DNA from 2 places in the Blautia sp. HCN-1074 genome. Region 1 is predicted to be linked to the other one. Evidence: predicted binding sites of a transcription regulator. Region 1 holds the regulator's gene; the other holds the start of a gene.
What was found. Region 1 encodes Rex, which represses fermentation and respiration genes when NADH is low (regulators of the CRP and FNR family bind a similar motif). Its sites were predicted from a motif close to ATTGTTAANTANTTAACAAT; they were not measured.

Region 1 (10,455 bases):
TGAACCAGACAATCCTGAATATCACCAATACTTTTTCCACACAGGCGGCTCATCTCGCCAATATGCGGCGTGACGATCACATTCTCTCCGATAAACCTCTTCCAGTCCTCATGAAGTGCCAGAAGATTCAATCCATCTGCATCCAGAACAACTGATTTTCCACACATAGCAGCTCTTGACAGAAACCACTGAGCACGCTCTCTGCTCTGTGCACTTGCTCCCAGCCCCGGTCCGATCACCAGCACATCACACCATTCCAGCATTCTCTCATTTTTACTCTCATCAAAATCACAGGTGATCATTGCCTCCGGCAGAAGTGTCTGTAATGGAACACGATTTGCCTCCACGGTCTGGATCTTCACCATGCCCGCCGAACACTTTAGTGCAGCTGCGGCACTTAAATATGCTGCACCGCACATTCCTTCAGAACCTGCAACCAAAAGTACCTTACCGAAAGTCCCCTTATTCCCATAGGGAAGTCTGTCCGGAAGCATTTTCAAATCTTCTCTTTCCAGGTAATTCATTCGGATTTTCTTATCAGGCATTGAATAAATCCCAATATCCGCCACAATGATCTCCCCACCATACATACGCCCCGGATAGAAACACAGGCCTCTCTTTCGAAAAGCAAATGTAACCGTAAGATTGGCCCGGAAAGCGATTCCTTTCTCGAATCCTGTATCTGCATCAATCCCTGAAGGAATATCCACCGCAACTTTAAACGCAGATGCCTGATTTAATTCGCTGATAAGTTCTCCGTATTTTCCCTCTATCGGTCTGCTGAGTCCAACTCCAAAAATGGCATCTACTATAGTAGTATATTCATCCAGAATCAGGTTATGCACCCGTGGAGTATGATAATACTCTGCTGTGCGAAGCTGACTGGAAGTTTCTTTTGTCATTTTTTCTTCATTTCCAACAATATAATACCACGTTTTAAATCCGTGTAAATGGAGTAATCTGGCAATTGCCAGTCCGTCTCCTCCGTTATTCCCGGTTCCGCAGACCACCAGGATTTTCTCTTTATCCTTCGTATTCACCCGCTTTATGATTTCTGTAACAGTCTGTAATGCAGCACGCTCCATTAATACCAGCGAAGGAATTCCGGCTTTCTCAATCGTATTTGCATCCAGCGCCTTCATTTCTGCCGCAGTCACAACTCCTCTCATCTGTTCACCTCCCCGTATGTTCCCGTATTTCATCAAATATTTAATTTGTTCCACCACGTAATTTTATACAGAATAAATTTCTCAGCCATTCTGGCCAGACGGATATTTTAAATCCACTTTCATTTTATAGTTGTGAATAAGCCAAATCATCCTGCTAAATTCAGAAAAGCTGTGATCAGATGACCACAGCCTTGTGTTCCACATCATGTTCTACTCGCCTTCGTGCTCTTTCCTGTATTCACTCAGGTTATAGGACAGAGTCATAAGGCTCTCTGAAAGATGTACATTCTCAACCATTACATCCTCCGGAGCATCCAGATCAATGTGTGCAAAGTTCCAGATTGCCTTAATTCCATTATCAATTAAAATCTTCGCCATCTCTTTGGCTTTATTCTTCGGAAGAGTCAAAATAGCAATCTCTACCTCATTCTCCTTCAGAAAAAATGGAAGATCACTTAACATCTGTATCTCGATTCCGCGCACCGCAATTCCCTCAAGTACAGGATTTACATCAAAAATACCAACCAGTTTAAAACCACGTTTTTCGAAGTCCACATAATTGGCCAGCGCCTGTCCCAGATTACCGGCACCAAGAATAATCATCGGATGTACTGTATCCAGTCCAAGGATCTTGCCGATCTCTGTGTATAAATAACGTACATTATAGCCATAACCCTGCTGACCAAAACCGCCGAAATTATTTAAGTCCTGACGAATCTGGGAAGCTGTCACATGCATCTTTTTGCTGAGATCATTGGAAGATATACGCTCAACATTCTCCTCCATCAACTCACCGAGGTAGCGATAATAACGTGGCAGACGTTTAATCACCGCTTTTGAAATTTCCTTAGCTTCCACAAATTTTCCCTCCTTAACTTGTCTATGTCAATTATACCCAGATGTTATTTTATTGTCAAACTAATTCTGTACTTTTTCACCAAATAATTCTGCATTTTTTATCAATTTACCTCAGAAACTATCTTATAAAACGGTATTTTCTATTTTTTATCTATAACTTTCTATCATTTCCGGCAGTCTGGAACAAATTGGGATTGCACTACTAAGCAACGAATATCTTTGTAGAAATAGATAAATTCATTTAAAATACTTTCAAAAACAACTTTTTTCGATTATAATAGTACGCGGACAAATTATAAATGGAGGAATTCTTATGATTTTATCATGTCAGAATATCTGTAAATCTTTTGGCGAAAAAGTCATCCTTCAAGACGCCAGTTTCCATATAGAAGACCGTGAAAAAGCAGCTCTGATTGGCAATAATGGTGCCGGTAAAACTACCCTGCTGCGTATCATCATGCACGAGCTCTCACCTGATTCGGGAAACGTAGTCCTTGCCAAAGATAAAAATATCGGATATCTCGCCCAGTACCAGGATATCCATGGACACCACACGATTTATGAGGAGCTGATTTCTACCAAGCAGCACATCATTGATATGGAGAATCGCCTGCGTTCTCTGGAACAGGAGATGAAAACAACCACAGGTGATGCTCTGGACAGTCTGATGAATACTTATACGAGACTGAGCCACCAGTTTGAATTGGAAAACGGATACGCATACAAAAGCGAGATCATGGGCGTATTAAAAGGTCTTGGCTTTACCGAAGATGATTTCGAACGCCAGATTGAAACTCTCTCCGGAGGTCAGAAAACACGTGTTGCTCTCGGTAAACTGCTTCTCTCCAGCCCGGATATCCTTCTGCTGGATGAGCCTACCAACCACCTTGATATGGAGAGTATTTCCTGGCTGGAAACTTATCTGCTCAACTATCCGGGAGCTGTATTTATTGTATCCCATGACCGTTATTTTCTTGACAAGGTAGTCACTAAGGTAGTAGAAATTGAAGCCGGCACTATGCGTATGTACAGTGGAAATTACTCCGCCTATGCACTCAAAAAAGCACAGCTTCGTGACGCGCAGTATAAAGCTTATCTTAACCAGCAGCGTGATATCAAACATCAGGAGGCTGTTATTGCCAAACTGAAATCCTTTAACCGTGAGAAGTCAATTAAGCGCGCGGAGAGCCGTGAAAAAATGCTGGATAAGATTCAGCGTATCGATAAGCCACAGGAAATCCAGAACCAGATGCGAATCTCACTGGAACCAAGATTTATCAGCGGAAACGACGTTCTCACTGTAGAGAACCTTTCCAAATCTTTCCCGGGGCAGACACTTTTCAGCGATATCTCTTTTGAGATCAAGCGTGGAGAACGTGTAGCTCTGATTGGTAATAACGGAACCGGTAAGACTACCATGTTAAAGATCATCAATGGACTGATTGATGCAGACGGCGGCAGATTCAGTCTTGGTTCTAAAGTTCAGATTGGCTATTACGATCAGGAACATCACGTACTGCATATGGAGAAAACTATCTTTGAAGAAATTTCTGATGCTTATCCTACTCTTACAGAAACAGAGATTCGAAATATGCTCGCTGCTTTCCTGTTCACAGGAGACGATGTATTTAAGCTCATCTCTGCCCTCTCCGGTGGAGAAAGAGGCCGTGTATCTCTCGCCAAGCTGATGCTTTCAGAGGCAAACTTTCTGATTCTCGATGAGCCTACCAACCATCTTGATATCGCATCCAAGGAAATCCTGGAAGAGGCATTAAACAGCTATACCGGAACCGTGTTCTATGTCTCCCACGATCGATATTTCATCAATCAGACAGCTACCAGAATTCTGGATCTGACTAACCAGGCAGTCGTAAATTATATCGGAGACTATGATTATTATCTGGAAAAGAAAGAAGAACTGACTGAAAAATATGCACCCGCTGCCGCCCAGGCAATCGCAGAAGCCAAACAGGCATCTGACAATAAACTCTCCTGGCAACAACAGAAAGAAGAACAGGCACGCCAAAGAAAACGCGAAAATGAATTGAAAAAAGTTGAAGCCCGTATTGAAGAACTTGAAACAAGAGACAAAGAAATCGACGAAACCATGGTTCTCCCGGATATCTGCACCAACGTAGCAGAATGTGCAAAACTCAGCAAAGAGAAGTCCGCAATTACCGAAGAACTTGAGGGATTATATGAAAAATGGGAAGAACTTGCATAATGCAGGTTCCTCCCATTTTTATTATATATCTTATAAAATACGATCTATCAGTTTTGAGACATAATCATTTACAAATTATAAAATCTCATCCAGCTTTTCTCTGATTGCAAGAATAAATTCCTTACTATTCAGCGCGGTTACATTCTCAAGAGAAGTAATCAATGCAAGGTCTTTTGTCATCTTACCGCTCTCGATCGTCTCCAGAGTAGCTTTCTCAAGCTTGTCTGCGAATTCCATCAGATCTTTATTGCCATCTAATTCGCCTCTTTTTCTCAGTGCACCAGTCCATGCAAAAATTGTTGCCACAGAGTTTGTGGAGGTCTCTTCGCCCTTCAGATGACGATAATAGTGTCTCTGTACAGTTCCGTGAGCAGCCTCATATTCATAATAACCCTGAGGGGATACCAGAACGGATGTCATCATAGCCAGAGAACCAAACGCAGAAGAAACCATATCACTCATAACATCACCATCATAGTTCTTGCACGCCCAGATAAATCCACCTTCCGCTTTCATAACGCGGGCTACAATATCATCGATCAGACTGTAGAAGTATTCAATGCCTGCTGCCTCGAATTTATCCTTGAATTCATTCTCATAGATCGTTGCAAAAATTTCTTTGAAACGTCCGTCATAAATCTTGGAAATCGTATCCTTGCCGCCAAGCCACAGATTCTGTTTCGTATCAAGCGCATAATTAAAGCAACATCTTGCAAAACTTGTGATAGAATTATCCAGATTGTGCATACCCTGAAGAACCCCCGGGCCTTCATAGTGATGAATCAATTCTTTTCTCTGTTGTCCGTCAGCACCTTCAAATACCAGATAAGCATCTCCTGGTCCATCAATGTACATCTCTGTATTCTTATACACATCACCGTATGCATGACGTGCGATCGTGATCGGTTTCTTCCAGTTCTTAACACATGGCTCGATACCCTTTACAACAATCGGAGCACGAAATACGGTTCCATCAAGAATCGCACGAATCGTTCCATTCGGGCTTTTGTACATTTTCTTTAAGGTGTACTCTTCCATTCTCGCCTTATTCGGAGTAATCGTTGCACATTTAACTGCAACGCCGTACTTCTTGGTAGCTTCTGCTGCGTCAACAGTTACCTGGTCATCAGTTTCATTTCTGTATTCCAGGCCAAGATCATAATACTCAGTATTCAAATCAATATATGGGAGAATAAGTTCATCTTTAATAATCTTCCAGAGAATTCTGGTCATCTCATCTCCATCCATTTCCACAAGTGGTGTCTGCATCTGAATTTTTTTCATGTTAGTCCTCCTCTTTGGCTTTGATAATTTTACTGTTCACTGTGTGTACAGCACCTTTGATAATCAATTAACTATCATAATAGCCGAAATCTGACCATTCGTCAATGCTTTTGTATGGTAAAGTGGTATTTCTGCAATTGTACAATTAATTCATACTGATCGCATAAGATGTCCCAAATCCAATTCTCCCCAACCCTGCTGATTTTTAGGCAGTCCCAGATCTCTGGCACATTCTTTTAATTTCATCTTAATCTGAACATTTGTCAGCTCCGGATTTTTTTCTAACATCAGTGCTGCCGCGCCGGAAACCAGAGGTGTGGACATGGATGTGCCACTCTTAACTCCATATCCGTTATCCGGTCCCGAAGCACAGGAAAGTATATGATTTCCCGGAGCAACCAGATCAGGCTTGCAGATACATTCAAAAGTCGGTCCTCTTCCTGATATGGCAGTCCGCCCCGTGAGAAGATCACTGGAGCCTACGGTAATGATCTTACGGCTGCTTCCGGGCGCCGTCACGCTTCCCGGACCAGGTCCCTGATTTCCTGCTGCGGCCACTACAACCAGTCCTTCATCCCATAACCGCTCTACTCCATCAATCAAAACCTTATGATCCTCAAATGTTCGACAAGTCGTTCCGACAGAAATATTGACCACACGGATTCCATAATACCGCCGGTTCTCCAAAATCCACTGAAAAGCCCTCAGCACATCCTCTTTTCTTCCGTTTCCCATACGGTCCAGAACTTTCAGCATAATCAGTTCACAGCCAGGTGCAACTCCCCTGATACGCCCCTGTGAAGCTCTTCCGTCACCGCCTATGATACCACATACATGGGTTCCATGAGAATTATCATCATACGGCTGGATACGGTGTCCGATGAAGTCATGAAATGCCCGTATCCGCCCTGTAAAATCTATATGAGAATAAATCCCGGTATCCAGCACACAGACACCAATGCCCTTTCCTGAATAGCCGGAATCATCTGAATTTATCATAAACAACTCCTCAATCCACTTATAACATTTTATGATATCAGGAGCAAAAAGTCAGAAAGTCATTCGCGCCTGCACGATAAGACTTTTGACCCTAACGTCATTTCATTGAAATATTATAAGCCCAGTCTTACTTTAAATTATTCCCGAAAACTTGTCTTCGTGTTTCCAACAATTATTATTTACAAGTATTCCTGACAATCCCTTTACATTTCTCATTAGCATCTGGTATTTTTCTGCTTTTTTTGAATAAAATGTATAAAACTCTCAAAATATGCAAAGACTTTTGGTATATTCATAAAGTCTATACCAAAAGTCAGTATCTCTCGCATATAACAGGAGGCAGCTTATGATTACGTTATTATTTATTCTGGTCTTTCTTCTCTGTCAGACTTTCATTCTCCTATGCTGTGTAGCCGCCGGAAACGACGCAGCATCACAGGAAATCTCCGATCAGGAACAGATAGAATTTATAAATGAATGGAAAAAGACACATACCAGCTAATTTATTTTTTGTACTGTTTTGTGCATACTCCGTTTTTATCAAAGACAGAAACAATATTATTTGAGCTGGTCAGAGTAATATTCTCTGCTCTGGTTCCTGATAATATTTTACTGTTTCCTTTATAAAAATAATATTTTTTACCTTTATATGTCAGCCAGCCTTTATGTGCTTTTCCATCTGTGTGGAAATAATAAGTGCGAGAAGTGCCATTTTCCGTTACGCGTTTCATTCCATCTTCACAGCGTACGCCATCACTTCCAAAATAATAAATATCTCCGGTACTTCGGACCACTTTTCTGTTTTTGTATATATATCCCTGTGTGGTATGGAACCAGTAATATTTTCCATCTACGCGTTTCATTCCCTTATAAGCGGCACCATCAGATTTAAAGTAATACGTTTTCCCTTTATAATCTGTCAGCCATTTATTGGCATACATGACTCCGTCACTGTCTACATAATAGACCTGCCCGTCATCCTTAAAAAGCTTATCCTTATAGAGGCTTCCTGTATCCGGATCAAAATAGTATTTCTTATTGTCTATTTCTTTCCATCCGGCTGCTTTCTGGCCATTTACATAGTAAAAAGTACTTCCATCCTCTTCTACCCAGCCATTTTTTGCCTGATTTTCATAAGATCCGGTATTCGCTCTATCTGCCGGAACATATGAAGCCACAGGCTCCCATCTTGGTGTTATTTTCTTCGTATAATCCACATATCCAAAATCAATATCAGAATCATTCCAGGACGGTATTCCCGCAATCAGCCCTTTCGTAGGATTCAAACCATTTTCTGTATTTCCATCGGTAGACTGCCAGATCGTATAGGAATACCTCGCTCTGTCTGGTGCCTGAATCGTATCGCCATATCTGGCGATCCACACGTCAAGGCCAGAAAGCATACTCCAGTCTATAAAATTATCATACCAGTATGTATTACAGTAGATAATCGGATAATAACCGGCGCGACGGACTTCATTGCAAAAAGCCAGAGCCATTTCGGATACAGTCTTTTTTGACAGTTTCTGAATTTTCGAATCTTCCAGATCATAAGCTACAGGATAGGAAACTTTATACCCCTTCATCTTATTGATAGCCAGCTGTGCCTCTTTTAACGCCCCTGCTGTATTCTTCGCCGTACTATATACATAAGTTCCTACAGGCACACCGGCAAGCTCCGCCTGCTTCATGTTATAATCATATTTTTTATCCATATAATTCAGCCCATAGGAAATGCGTACAAACGCATAATCAACATCAGAACTCTTAACTTTTTCCCAGTTGATTGTTCCCTGCCACTCTGATACATCAATTCCTCTGGTAATCGCCCCCGGAATAGGCTTTCCGCTTCCGTTGTAGCAGACACCATTGATTTTCTTCCATGCATTCTTATTTACCGTTGCTCTTGCCGCAGAAGCTGCACTGAATGTTTCTACAGAAGATTCAAATTGCTCTGAAGCAACTGTCTGTCTTCTGTCATAGTGCATCGTTGCCATAACTGACTGTGCCGACTGCATTCCGCACAGAAATATTGCCATAAAACCAATTGCCAGCTTTTTACCCCTGCATCCCCGCTTATTGAATAACTTTTTCTTCATCTGATTACCTCTCAATTAAAAATGGCTTCATGCCATTATTCTTAACTCATATGAGATAATAATAACATGAAACCATTTTTTCGTAAAGATTTTGTCATAAAATGTTATCATTTCTGTTCTATTACTGTTCACATGTGTGAATAGCAATACTTTTTATATTACATAGCAGTCATAGCGGATTGCTTTCCCCTTTAGTATGTATGACGGTTCCCGACCATCAAGATATACACTTTTCAGCGGACGCTTTACAATAATCTTGGATGGGCTGGCCTTGACAGCCGCATCAAAGAGATCTTTTTCTTCCGAACACGGAGGTTCCAGTTTCTGGATTAACTGAAGCTTTTTGTTGATCAGACCGGACTTCTGTCTTTCAGGAAACATAGGATCCAGGTAAATCACGTCCATCGGATCCATAAGTTTCGCCAGACATTCTACACTGTCACCTTCTACCAGTTTCATTCTGGCTGCAATATCTTTTAATACCGGGTGCTTCTTTGCCCGGCGGAGTGCATCCTTCAAAAGAGCGGCAATCACCGGATTCTGTTCATACAATGTCACCTCATATCCATACGCTGCCAAAAGAAAACCATCCTCTCCCATACCGGCGGTAGCATCAATTGCCTTCAGATTTTCTCCGTCAGACTTAGCCGCACGCACCAGCATTTCATGAGAAAGTCTTCCATTTGTAACTCTGTGCAGCATGTTCTCAAAATCTCCCTGATAAGTCAGACCATATCCTGTCAGAGATACACCTTTGGCATCAAACATTACCGTCAGATGCTCTCCCGGTTTCTCCACGATCGGCACATTATTTTTCCTGGCAAAAGACTCTGCCATTTCTCTCTGTCCACCCTTACCTAAACAGACAACTATTTTATCATTCAAACTTAGTCACTCCATTTTCTTTATGCTTTATTTTTGTAAAATACATTACTTTGAAATTCAACCCACCATCTCTAAAGAGTTGCTTTTCGTTTATCAAATATCTTTTCGCTTCCTGTATTATCTAACAACATTATAAAAATGGCTTCATACTATCAAATCTTTCAATTTAGATAATGATAACATGAAACCATTTTAGTGTAAAGTAACATTATATGTTGTTCACACGCCACTATTCCGCGAGGCGTTTTGGCATGAATATGCCAAAATCCCGAGACATACAGCGCGAATTTATGCGATTAGCATAAATTAAGTTTGCGAAGCAAACGATACTCCTTGGGCTTTGCACAAGGAGGTTCATATTTCCTGCATCGCGAAGCGTGTTACTGGGCACGGAGTGAACAGTAACCATTATATACTTATATTTACTATTCTACAGTTACACTCTTAGCCAAGTTCCTCGGTTTATCCACATCCAGGCCCTTAGCTACACTGACATAATATCCTAACAGCTGTAACGGAATAACCGCAAGTGATGTTGCAAAGTGCGGATCTGTTTTCGGGATGTAGACTGTGAAGTCTGCAGTGTCTTCTATATTGTAGTGGCCGTATGTGGTAAGTCCCATCAGGTATGCACCACGACTCTTGCACTCTACCATATTGGAGACTGTTTTTTCATAGAGATGATTCTGGGTGAGAACACCGATCACCAGAGTTCCATCTTCAATGAGAGAAATCGTTCCATGTTTCAGTTCGCCGGCTGCGTAGGCTTCTGTGTGTACATAGCTGACTTCTTTCATCTTCAGGCTTCCTTCCATGCTGATTGCATAGTCAATTCCACGACCAATGAAGAAGGCGTCTTTTGCATTCGCCTGTTTAGCGGCAAACCACTGGATACGTTCCTTATCATCTTCGATGATCTTGGAAATTTTATCCGGAA
Region 2 (10,455 bases), on a different contig from region 1:
CCAGAAGTTCTCTCTTAAAATAAAAAATAAAGAAAACAATGCACGAGGTAAGCACAGATACAAGTGCATATACCGGATTTGTAAATACAGCCGGTGGAATGACCCCCAGCACCACGTCTCTGATCATGCCGCCTCCCACCGCAGTTGCTACTCCAAGAACGCTGACGCCAAAAATATCCATATTACGCTCTACTCCTACCATTGCTCCGGAAGCTGCAAACGCGATCGTACCTGCCATTTCCATAATAAATGTCATGATTGACTGATAATCCATATCTAATTTAACTCCTGATTATTTTTCTTTAACATAATATCAGAGCCAAAAGACATTCTTCCTCTTCTTCTGACTCTAATATCCAGAATAACATATATTACTGTTCGCTGGCAATATCCCGCATAATATTTTACTTATCCGGCAACAACTGTTTTACGGATGCTCCTTTAAACAAAGTACCATCTACTGTGAATCGGTCGATCAATGTCGTCTTCGGGTTCTCAATCAGATCGATCAGTTTCTCCGCTGCGATTCTGCCAATTGCAACCGTATTCTGACAAAGTGTAGTCAGCTTAGGTTCCAGAATCTTCGCGATCGTGATTCCATCATACCCTGCAATAGAAATATCCTCCGGAATGCGAAGTCCTCTCTCCCTGATCTCATTAATTCCACCTATCGCAGCATAATCATCCGGATAAAGAATGCAGGTCGGCGGCAACGGAAGATCTAACAGCTCCCCTGTCACCATTGCAGCGGTATCCGCATCTCTGTAAGGACATTCCTTAATATAATCATCCGGTATCTCTACTCCCAGTCTCTGTAAGGTTCTGTAAAAGCCAGAAAGTCTCATACGGGTTACAGAAGTATTATCTCCATGAATATAAGCAATGCGTCTGTGTCCCTGCTCATAAACATACGAAACAAGATCTTCCATTCCCTGTGTATTATTGGAAACAACTGCAATATTTCCATCAAACACATGGTCGATCGTTACCACCGGAATTTCCGAACGAATCAGCTCCTGCACCTCATCTGCATAGAAATCCACACACGCGATCACAACTCCATCTACCCCTCTGTAACGGCAATGTTCGTAATAGCTTAGTTTCTGTCCGGAAATTTTTCCGCTCGTAAAGGTAATATCGTACCCTTTCTCCTCTGCGGTCCTTTTGAAGCTTTCCAGCACATGATTAAAATAATCATGCGTAAGTCCACTGGCCGCTTCATCAACAAACATGACTCCGATATTATAGCTTCTCTTCGTCTTTAACGTTCTCGCAGAGGAATTAGGAAGATAGCCCATTTCCGAAGCAGTTCGTAAGATCAGCTTCCTCGTCTCCTCACTGATATCGGAATAACCGTTCAATGCTTTGCTGACACTGGCCACAGAGACATTACACTTTTTCGCAATTTCTTTCATCGAAACCATAGGTATGCCTCCTAAAATTTTCGTAATCGTTTTCGTACTTTCATTGTATAACTACTCGCACAAATTTTCAAGCTTGCAATTCATTTTTTTGTGCATCTTTTATATTTTTTGTATGATTGCACAATTTTAACACCCAATATTTTTCCATTATCACAAATCCAATTCATCATTTTAACGAAAATACCCTCTTATTTTTTGACACTTATTTTTCTGTAAAACAATTGATTTTATCACTGTCTTCCGCTATACTAGAGACAAATAGCAGTAATGCCACGATAATCGTCTGTTTTTATTCTAAACTTATTCGTTTTCGTGTTTGAATTTTCTGTATATTTAAAACAACTGACGCAAAATCATAATAAAACAGGAGGACTTCTTATGAAATTCGGTTATTTCGATGACAACGCCAAAGAATATGTCATCACTACCCCAGATACTCCGCTTCCATGGATCAACTATCTGGGATCTCAGGACTTTTTCTCCCTGATTTCTAACACTTGTGGCGGATACAGTTTCTACAAAGATGCCAAACTTCTTCGTATCACCCGTTACCGCTACAACAATATTCCGGTAGATTCCAACGGAAAATATTACTATATCCATGATGGAGAAGAAATCTGGAACCCAGGTTCCATGCCTTCCAAGACACCACTGGATTCTTATGAATGCCATCACGGAATCGGCTACAGCCGTTTTCTGTCTTCCAAAAATGGATTAAAAGCTGATCTTCTTGCTTTTGTTCCTGTAAACACAACCTGTGAGATTAATAAACTGACTCTCGCAAACACAACTGATGCTCCGAAAACCTTTTCTCTCTTCTCTTATGTAGAGTTCTGCCTCTGGAATGCCGTAGATGACAGTACAAACTTCCAGAGAAATTTAAGTATCGGTGAAGTTGAGATCGAAGGCAGCACTATTTACCATAAAACCGAATATCGCGAACGCCGCAGACATTACAGTTTCTTTAGCGTAAACAGCCCGGTGGATGGTTTTGATACAAGCAGAGATGCTTTCCTTGGTATGAACAACGGAAATGCTTTTCCTGTTGCTGTAAAAGAGAATAAAGCAAGAAATTCTGTTGCAAGCGGATGGTATCCAATCGCAAGCCACCAGATTAATATAACACTTTCTGCAGGAGAATCCAAGGATTTTATTTTTGTTCTGGGATACAGCGAAAATCCACAGGATCAGAAATTTATCGCTCCAAACGTAATCCGCAAGGACGGCGCTCATAAGATTCTCAGACAGTTCCAGACAACCGAACAGGTTGATGCTTCATTTGCCGAGCTGAATGCTTACTGGGACAAGCTTCTCTCCCGTTATCATGTAGAGAGTAACGATGAGCATGTAAATCGTATGGCAAATATCTGGAATCAGTACCAATGTATGGTCACCTTTAATATGTCTCGTTCCGCTTCCTATTATGAATCCGGTACAGGCCGCGGAATGGGATTCCGTGATTCCTGTCAGGATCTCCTTGGTTTCGTACATCTGATTCCGGAACGCGCAAGAGAACGTATCCTCGATATTGCTGCCACTCAGTTTGAAAACGGAAGTGCTTATCATCAGTATCAGCCACTTACCAAGAAGGGTAACCTGGATATCGGAAGCGGTTTCAATGATGACCCGTTATGGCTGATTGCAGCAGTTTCCGCTTACCTGAAAGAAACCGGAGACTTCTCTATCTTAAATGAAATGGTTGACTTTGATAATCAGAAAGAAAAGGCAGCTCCTCTGTATGAGCATCTGCATCGTTCTTTCGAATATACAGCAACTCATCTCGGGCCGCACAAACTTCCACTGATCGGACGCGCAGACTGGAATGACTGTCTGAACCTGAACTGTTTCTCCACAGAACCAGGAGAATCCTTCCAGACAACTGGCCCATCTGAAGGACCTGTTGCAGAATCCGTATTTATCGCAGGTATGTTCGTAAAATACGGAAAAGAATTCGCAGAAATCAGCCGTCATATAGGTGACACCGCGGCTGCCGAAAGAGCAGAAAAAGAAGTAGATCAGATGTATCAGGCAGTACTTGATGCTGGATGGGATGGAGAATGGTTCCTCCGTGCATACGATGCCGAATCTCAGAAAGTCGGTTCCAAAGAATGTAAAGAGGGACAGATTTTCATCGAGCCACAGGGCTTCTGCGTTATGGCTGGAATCGGGGTCAAAGAAGGCCTTGCCGAAAAAGCTCTGGATTCTGTCAAAGAGCGTCTTGATACGAAATATGGCATTATGATCCTGCAGCCGGCTTATACCCAGTATTATCTGAATCTTGGAGAAATTTCCTCCTACCCGCCGGGATATAAAGAAAATGCAGGTATCTTCTGCCACAACAATCCGTGGGTTTCTATCGCAGAAACCGTAATCGGACGCGGTAACAGGGCGTTTGAGATTTACAAGAAGACTTGTCCGTCCTATATCGAGGGCATAAGTGAGATTCATTGCACAGAGCCGTACATATATTCACAGATGGTTGCAGGTGCTGACGCAGTCTTCCATGGTCAGGCAAAGAACAGCTGGCTGACCGGTACAGCAGCATGGACTTTCTGGAATCTGTCTCAGGCAATCCTGGGTGTACAGCCATCCTATGATGGACTCTGCATCAATCCATGTATTCCGGAAGGCTTCGGTGATTTCAAACTTACCAGAACTTTCAGAGATGCTGTTTATTATATCGACGTTAAAAATCCTGATAATGTTCAGAAGGGTGTTAAGAAAGTCGTTGTAGACGGAAAAGAACATGAAGGATGCCTGATTCCATTTGAAGAAGGCAAGAAAGAATATCATGTAACTGTATACATGGGATAATAGAAACTATCTGTCGCAAACTTGTACAGCACTACATATCTTTTGCAAGCAAGAGATATGTACAATCTGCTTTTACTATTTGGTACAATTCATAAAAGTAAAACCAGCTAATGACAATATTTCGTCTGGCGTATTTTGCAATTCGATGAAATATTATCAGATAGCTGGTTTTTTAACTTTCTATAAGTTCAGAAAAAATTTTATCTGCTACTTAAACTTTTTCTCATTCTCAGGATATTCTGTCCATCCATATATTCATAGGAAACTTCATCCATTATTTTCTTAACCATATAAATTCCAAGACCACCAATTTCTCTCTCTTCCAGATTCAGGGTTATATCCGGATCTTTGTTCTCCAACGGATTATAGGGAATTCCCTGATCAATAAAAACCAGAACGATCATTCCTTTCTCTATTCCAGCCTGTACCGAAGCTTTTCCACCATCAGCGCCATAAGCATAATATGAAATATTTCCAAATATTTCATCAATAACAACATCTATCTGCATCTGAATCTTCATAGGGCAGCAATTTTCTTCTAAAATATCATTTACAAAATTTGTTACAACATCAATGTTCTCTACTTTTGCTTCAACTGTAATATCCTTCAAATCCCTTCTCCTTCCTGCAAGTTGTTTTCTGGAGTGTGTTTAAAAAATCATTCCGAAATACAGCTGGTTCTTTTTGCCTCTAATAATAACCAGTGCACTAACAAATTCCAAAAAAGGGTTCTGTTCTCATCACAAAACCCTTTTTATAAATTACTCGATTGTTAATATATCACTGAATCCTGTAATTTCAAATATTTCCTCTATAACCTCGCTGACATGGGTCAATTTGAAATCTCCTTTTTTATTCATATATTTCTGTACTTTCAGGAGTACACGCAAGCCTGCTGATGAAATATACTCCAGATCCGTCAGATCAAATACAAGCTCCTGTGTATCTTTCAGTTCCTTTTCCATAAAGGCTTCCAGTTCCGGCGCCGTCGTTGTATCTAATCTGCCTGATAATAATACAGTATCTTTTGTTCCTTCACTTTGCTTTTCGATCTTAAGACTCATTTTATTCTCCCTTCAAATTATAAAAATTTCTATTAAATTTCCTTCAAATTATATTGCCTATATTATACATGATTTTTTCTGAGATTTGAAGAAGTAATTTTTTGCGTTTCTAAACAAAGCAATGTACGTTTGATGATCCGAAAAATGAAATTGAAAAAATAAAGAAATGACATCCTGCGGCAGAGCTTATCTGCCGCTTTTTTCATGTCCAAAAGTGTTAGCTACGTGTGTTAGCTACGTGTTAGCTACTCAAATTTTTTTGTGCTTTTTGAAACTGTTTCGTTCTAAAGCCGTACCTTTTATCTCCACATAACAAAAGTGCCGCAAACCCTTGAGTTTGCGGCACTTTCAACGCGCTTACACTTTATTTTCTTTTATATGAATTAGAACTTGCCAGCTTTAGCAGCTTCCTCAATGGAAACAGCTACTGCAACAGTCATACCAACCATCGGGTTGTTACCTGCTCCGATAAGACCCATCATCTCTACATGAGCCGGTACGGAAGAAGAACCAGCGAACTGTGCATCAGAGTGCATACGTCCTAATGTATCTGTCATACCATAGGAAGCCGGGCCTGCTGCCATGTTGTCTGGGTGAAGTGTACGTCCTGTACCACCACCGGAAGCAACAGAGAAGTATTTCTTTCCTGCTTCAAGACGTTCTTTCTTGTATGTACCTGCAACCGGATGCTGGAAACGTGTCGGGTTTGTGGAGTTACCTGTGATAGAAACGTCAACGTCTTCTTTCCACATGATAGCAACACCTTCCGGAACGCTGTTTGCGCCGTAGCAGTTAACTTTTGCACGAAGACCTTCAGAATAGGATTTTCTGAATACTTCTTTAACTTCGTTCTTGTATGGATCGTATTCTGTCTCTACATATGTAAAGCCGTTGATACGGGAGATGATCTGAGCAGCATCTTTTCCAAGACCGTTCAGGATAACACGTAATGGTTTCTGACGAACTTTGTTTGCTTTCTCAGCGATACCGATAGCACCTTCAGCTGCTGCGAAAGACTCATGTCCAGCCAGGAAGCAGAAGCACTCTGTCTCTTCTTCAAGAAGCATTTTGCCAAGGTTACCATGTCCAAGACCTACTTTACGTGTATCAGCAACGGATCCAGGAATACAGAAAGCCTGAAGTCCTTCACCGATAGCTGCTGCTGCGTCTGCTGCTTTCTTGCATCCTTTTTTGATTGCGATAGCAGCACCTACTGTATATGCCCAGCAAGCGTTCTCGAAACAGATCGGCTGAATGCCTTTGATCTGATCGTAAACATTAAGACCTGCGTCTTTTGTGATTTTCTCAGCTTCTTCGATAGAAGCAATGCCATAGCTGTTTAAAACAGAATTGATCTTGTCAATTCGTCTCTCATATGATTCAAATAAAGCCATTTCCTGTTACCTCCTAAATTATTCTTTTCTTGGGTCGATAATTTTAACAGCGTCTGCAACACGGCCGTACTGACCTTTTGCTTTTTCCCATGCAGTATTCGGGTCATCGCCTTTTTTGATGAAATCAGTCATTTTTCCAAGGCTTACGAACTGATATCCGATGATCTCATCATCTGCATCAAGAGCAATACCTGTTACATAACCTTCTGCCATTTCAAGGTAACGAGGTCCTTTTTTCAGAGTTCCATACATTGTACCAACCTGAGAGCGAAGTCCTTTACCAAGGTCCTCAAGTCCAGCGCCTACCGGAAGTCCGTCTTCTGAGAATGCAGACTGTGTACGTCCGTAAACGATCTGAAGGAAGAGTTCTCTCATAGCTGTATTAATCGCATCACAAACTAAGTCAGTGTTCAGTGCCTCCATTACAGTCAGGCCCGGAAGAATCTCGGAAGCCATAGCTGCTGAATGAGTCATACCTGAACATCCGATAGTCTCAACCAGTGCTTCCTGGATGATACCTTCTTTAACATTTAATGTAAGCTTGCAGGCACCCTGCTGTGGTGCACACCAGCCAACACCGTGTGTAAGACCGGAAATGTCTTTGACTTCTTTTGCCTGTACCCATTTAGCTTCTTCTGGGATTGGAGCGGCGCCATGATGAACGCCCTGTGCAACTGGGCACATTTCTTCTACTTCGCGTGAATAAATCATTGTAAAACTCCTTTCAAGTATAGATTAACTTCATGTTGTTATACCCGCCACTATGCGGAACTGCTGAATGAACCACATAATGCAGATCTCTGCCGTCTGCTGAATGACTGCAGATGAGTATGCCTAACAACCTAGTGTTATTTTCTCACAAAAGTGGAGATTCGTCCAGTCATAATTTGTAAAATTTTTAACTATCTTTGATTTTTTTGTCTCTGGCAGATACTTTCTTTACTGATTTGTCAGCCTTTTAGGCAATTTGCATAAACAGATACAATTTATAGCGTTTATGTGATACAATAGACAAATATACCAATAAGTTGATTTCTAAAATAATCTTACATTTAAATTTCCGCGTTGTCGTCGGTTGCCATAGCCACCGCCATGTCTTCTTTCGCTCTAAAACAAAAAATTTATTCAGTGAAATTGTTTCAAAAATCAACTTGTCAGCCATACTAAATTATAAAAAAGCAAGTATATCAGAAATTGTATTACCAAAGAAAGGATTTTCATCATGACAACATCATTACCTGCTTCTTTTCTTCCCGAACGATTTCGGGTTCTGAGCGGAAGTGCTTTAAAATTAATCGCGATCATCCTGATGCTTATCGACCATACAGGTGTAATGATTCTGTATAACTATCCACCTGCAAATGCAATACTTTTCAGTTTTGGTGGAGTGGATTACAGCTGGTATCGTATTTTCCGTGATATCGGAAGGGCGGCTTTTCCTATTTTCTGTTTTCTGTTAGTCGAAGGATTTCTGCACACCCATAACCGCAGAAAATACGGACGAAATCTCTTTTTATTCGCATGTATTTCTGAAATTCCGTGGAATTTCATGTTTACAAATACCTGGCGATACGAGAAACAGAACGTCTTTTTTACCCTGTTTCTGGGATATCTGGCCTTCTGCGCCCTTGAATACTTCTGGGATAATCAGAAGATGCAGTTTGTATGCATACTGGCATTACTCGCTGTCTCCGTTTTTCTTAAGGCAGATTACGGATGGAGGGGGTTTGTTTTCCTGCTTATCATGTACTGGTTTCGCAATGAAAAAACTGCCCAGGCTATCATCGGAAGCTGCTGGCTTTATTATGAATGGAAAGCCTGCTTTGCATTTCTCTCCATTAATATGTATAACGGAGAACGTGGATTTGTGAAAGGAAAATTTCTGAAATATGTCTTTTACTGGTTTTATCCGGTACATATCATAATTCTGGTGATTCTCAGACAGCTTCTGTTCTTCCGGTAAAATGCGTTTGAAAACGTCCTGAGCTTTTGTTATTCTTCATAGAAAAAGGTGTTAAGAAACCTCTGTTCTTCATCCGTTTCTTAACACCTTTTTCTATTTCACTGTTTCTCTACAATTTCAGCTTTTGATTTATAGATATGGTTTGCAGGTACACAGCCTCTTACAGAGGAAAGCGGATAAATATTGCAGCAGCGTCCGATTACAGTTCCAGGATTTAATACAGAACCGCATCCTACTTCTACATTATCTCCCAGCATAGCGCCAAATTTCTTAAGTCCTGTCTCGATCTTCTCTTCACCATCTTTTACGATAACTAACCTTTTATCTGATTTTACATTGGAACAGATGGAGCCTGCTCCCATATGGGATTTATAACCCAGAACCGCATCACCCACATAATTATAATGAGGAACCTGCACTTTGTTAAAAAGCACTGCGTTCTTAAGCTCTGTTGAATTTCCTACTACTGCTCCCTCACCTACAATAGCTTTTCCGCGGATAAATGCACAGTGGCGTACCTCTGCTTCTTTTCCGATAATGACCGGTCCGTTAATGCAGGCTGTCGGTGCTACTTTCGCGCTCTTTGCAATCCATACATCTTCTGACGGATGATTATATTCTTCTTCACTTAAAGTCTGTCCCAGTTTCAGGATAAAATCGCCAATCTCCGGTAACACTTCCCATGGATAGGTTTTTCCTTCAAATAAATCCTTTGCAATCGTTTCATTTAAATCCAGAAGATTCGCAATCGTGAAATCCTTTAACATCCTGTTTTCCTCTTTTCTTTAATTATTATTTTCATTTTTCTCATATTTTGCCCGGATAAACATTTTATGATTTTTGATAAGTACGTGACCGCCCTGCTCTGGCTGTTGTTTTTGTATTGGTTTTGCCAACTTGGATTTTATAATTAACAGCTGCCGCGTCAAAAAACTGTCGCAGATAAGGTTGGAAATTACTGTCCTCCACCTGTTTCGTACGCACTCTTACAAAATGTTCCAGCTTATCCATATATTCCTGCTCTGTGATACTTCCCTCCGCCACATAATTGAGACCTTTTTCCCAGCTTGCTGTAAGTTCCGGGTTCAGAAGCTGTCTGATAGAACAATTTACCACATCAAAAATCATCTCACCCAGAAGTGTCGGTGTGATCATCTGCGTTTTCTTATTCAGTGCCAGATATTTGATATTGAACAGTTTCTTCAGAATCTCAGCTCTGGTTGCACTGGTGCCGATTCCGCAGCTCTTGATCTGAGCACGAAGTTCCTCATCCTCGATCAGCTGTCCGGCATTCTCCATGGCAAGAATCATAGAACCGGAATTGTAACGCTTCGGCGGTGATGTTTCACCCTCTTTGATACTCAGGTCATCTACCGAGAGTATATCACCTTTCTTCAGGTTCTGCAATGCAGCCAGTAGTCTGGTGTCGCACGCCATATCCTCTGAAGAATTATCTGAGCCATTTTTTTCATTATCTGAATCCGCATCACTTCCGGCATTTCCAGCTGCGCTGGCTTGGTTTGCTCCATTTACTGCGTCTGCTGCCTTTCGTTTCGCAAAAGAATTTGAGGCAATCTTTAAATAACCTTCATCCAGCAGTACTTTAAATGAAGAAAAGAAGCTCTCTCCCTGTATCTTTGTCACAAGACTGACCTTCTGATATACTGCCGGCGGATAGAAAATACAAAGAAATCTCCTTACGATTGTCTCATATACACGCTGCGCAGTAAGAGAAACGCTTCTCAATGCATTTAGTCCCTGTCCAGTCGGAACGATGGCATAATGGTCTGTAATCT

Region 2: the regulator Rex is predicted to act here: its motif matches at 7,583-7,602, upstream of WKT11_RS06425 (iron-sulfur cluster assembly scaffold protein).

What each region holds. Positions count from the first base shown of each region.
Region 1 is NZ_JBBKBP010000009.1:58,706-69,160, reverse strand. It holds gene WKT11_RS09760 (NAD(P)H-hydrate dehydratase) at 1-1,169, opposite strand, end outside; gene WKT11_RS09755 (redox-sensing transcriptional repressor Rex) at 1,380-2,027, opposite strand; gene abc-f (ribosomal protection-like ABC-F family protein) at 2,341-4,251, shown strand; gene WKT11_RS09745 (NADP-dependent isocitrate dehydrogenase) at 4,327-5,535, opposite strand; gene WKT11_RS09740 (S8 family peptidase) at 5,686-6,534, opposite strand; gene WKT11_RS09735 (hypothetical protein) at 6,881-7,036, shown strand; gene WKT11_RS09730 (GH25 family lysozyme) at 7,038-8,633, opposite strand; gene WKT11_RS09725 (class I SAM-dependent methyltransferase) at 8,787-9,518, opposite strand; gene glmS (glutamine--fructose-6-phosphate transaminase (isomerizing)) at 9,944-10,455, opposite strand, start outside.
Region 2 is NZ_JBBKBP010000005.1:106,482-116,936, reverse strand. It holds gene WKT11_RS06455 (trimeric intracellular cation channel family protein) at 1-274, opposite strand, end outside; gene WKT11_RS06450 (LacI family DNA-binding transcriptional regulator) at 405-1,424, opposite strand; gene WKT11_RS06445 (GH36-type glycosyl hydrolase domain-containing protein) at 1,803-4,238, shown strand; gene WKT11_RS06440 (ATP-binding protein) at 4,439-4,849, opposite strand; gene WKT11_RS06435 (STAS domain-containing protein) at 5,000-5,302, opposite strand; gene WKT11_RS06430 (GGGtGRT protein) at 5,686-6,696, opposite strand; gene WKT11_RS06425 (iron-sulfur cluster assembly scaffold protein) at 6,715-7,407, opposite strand; gene WKT11_RS06420 (TraX family protein) at 7,919-8,659, shown strand; gene WKT11_RS06415 (UDP-N-acetylglucosamine pyrophosphorylase) at 8,758-9,426, opposite strand; gene WKT11_RS06410 (DNA topoisomerase) at 9,491-10,455, opposite strand, start outside.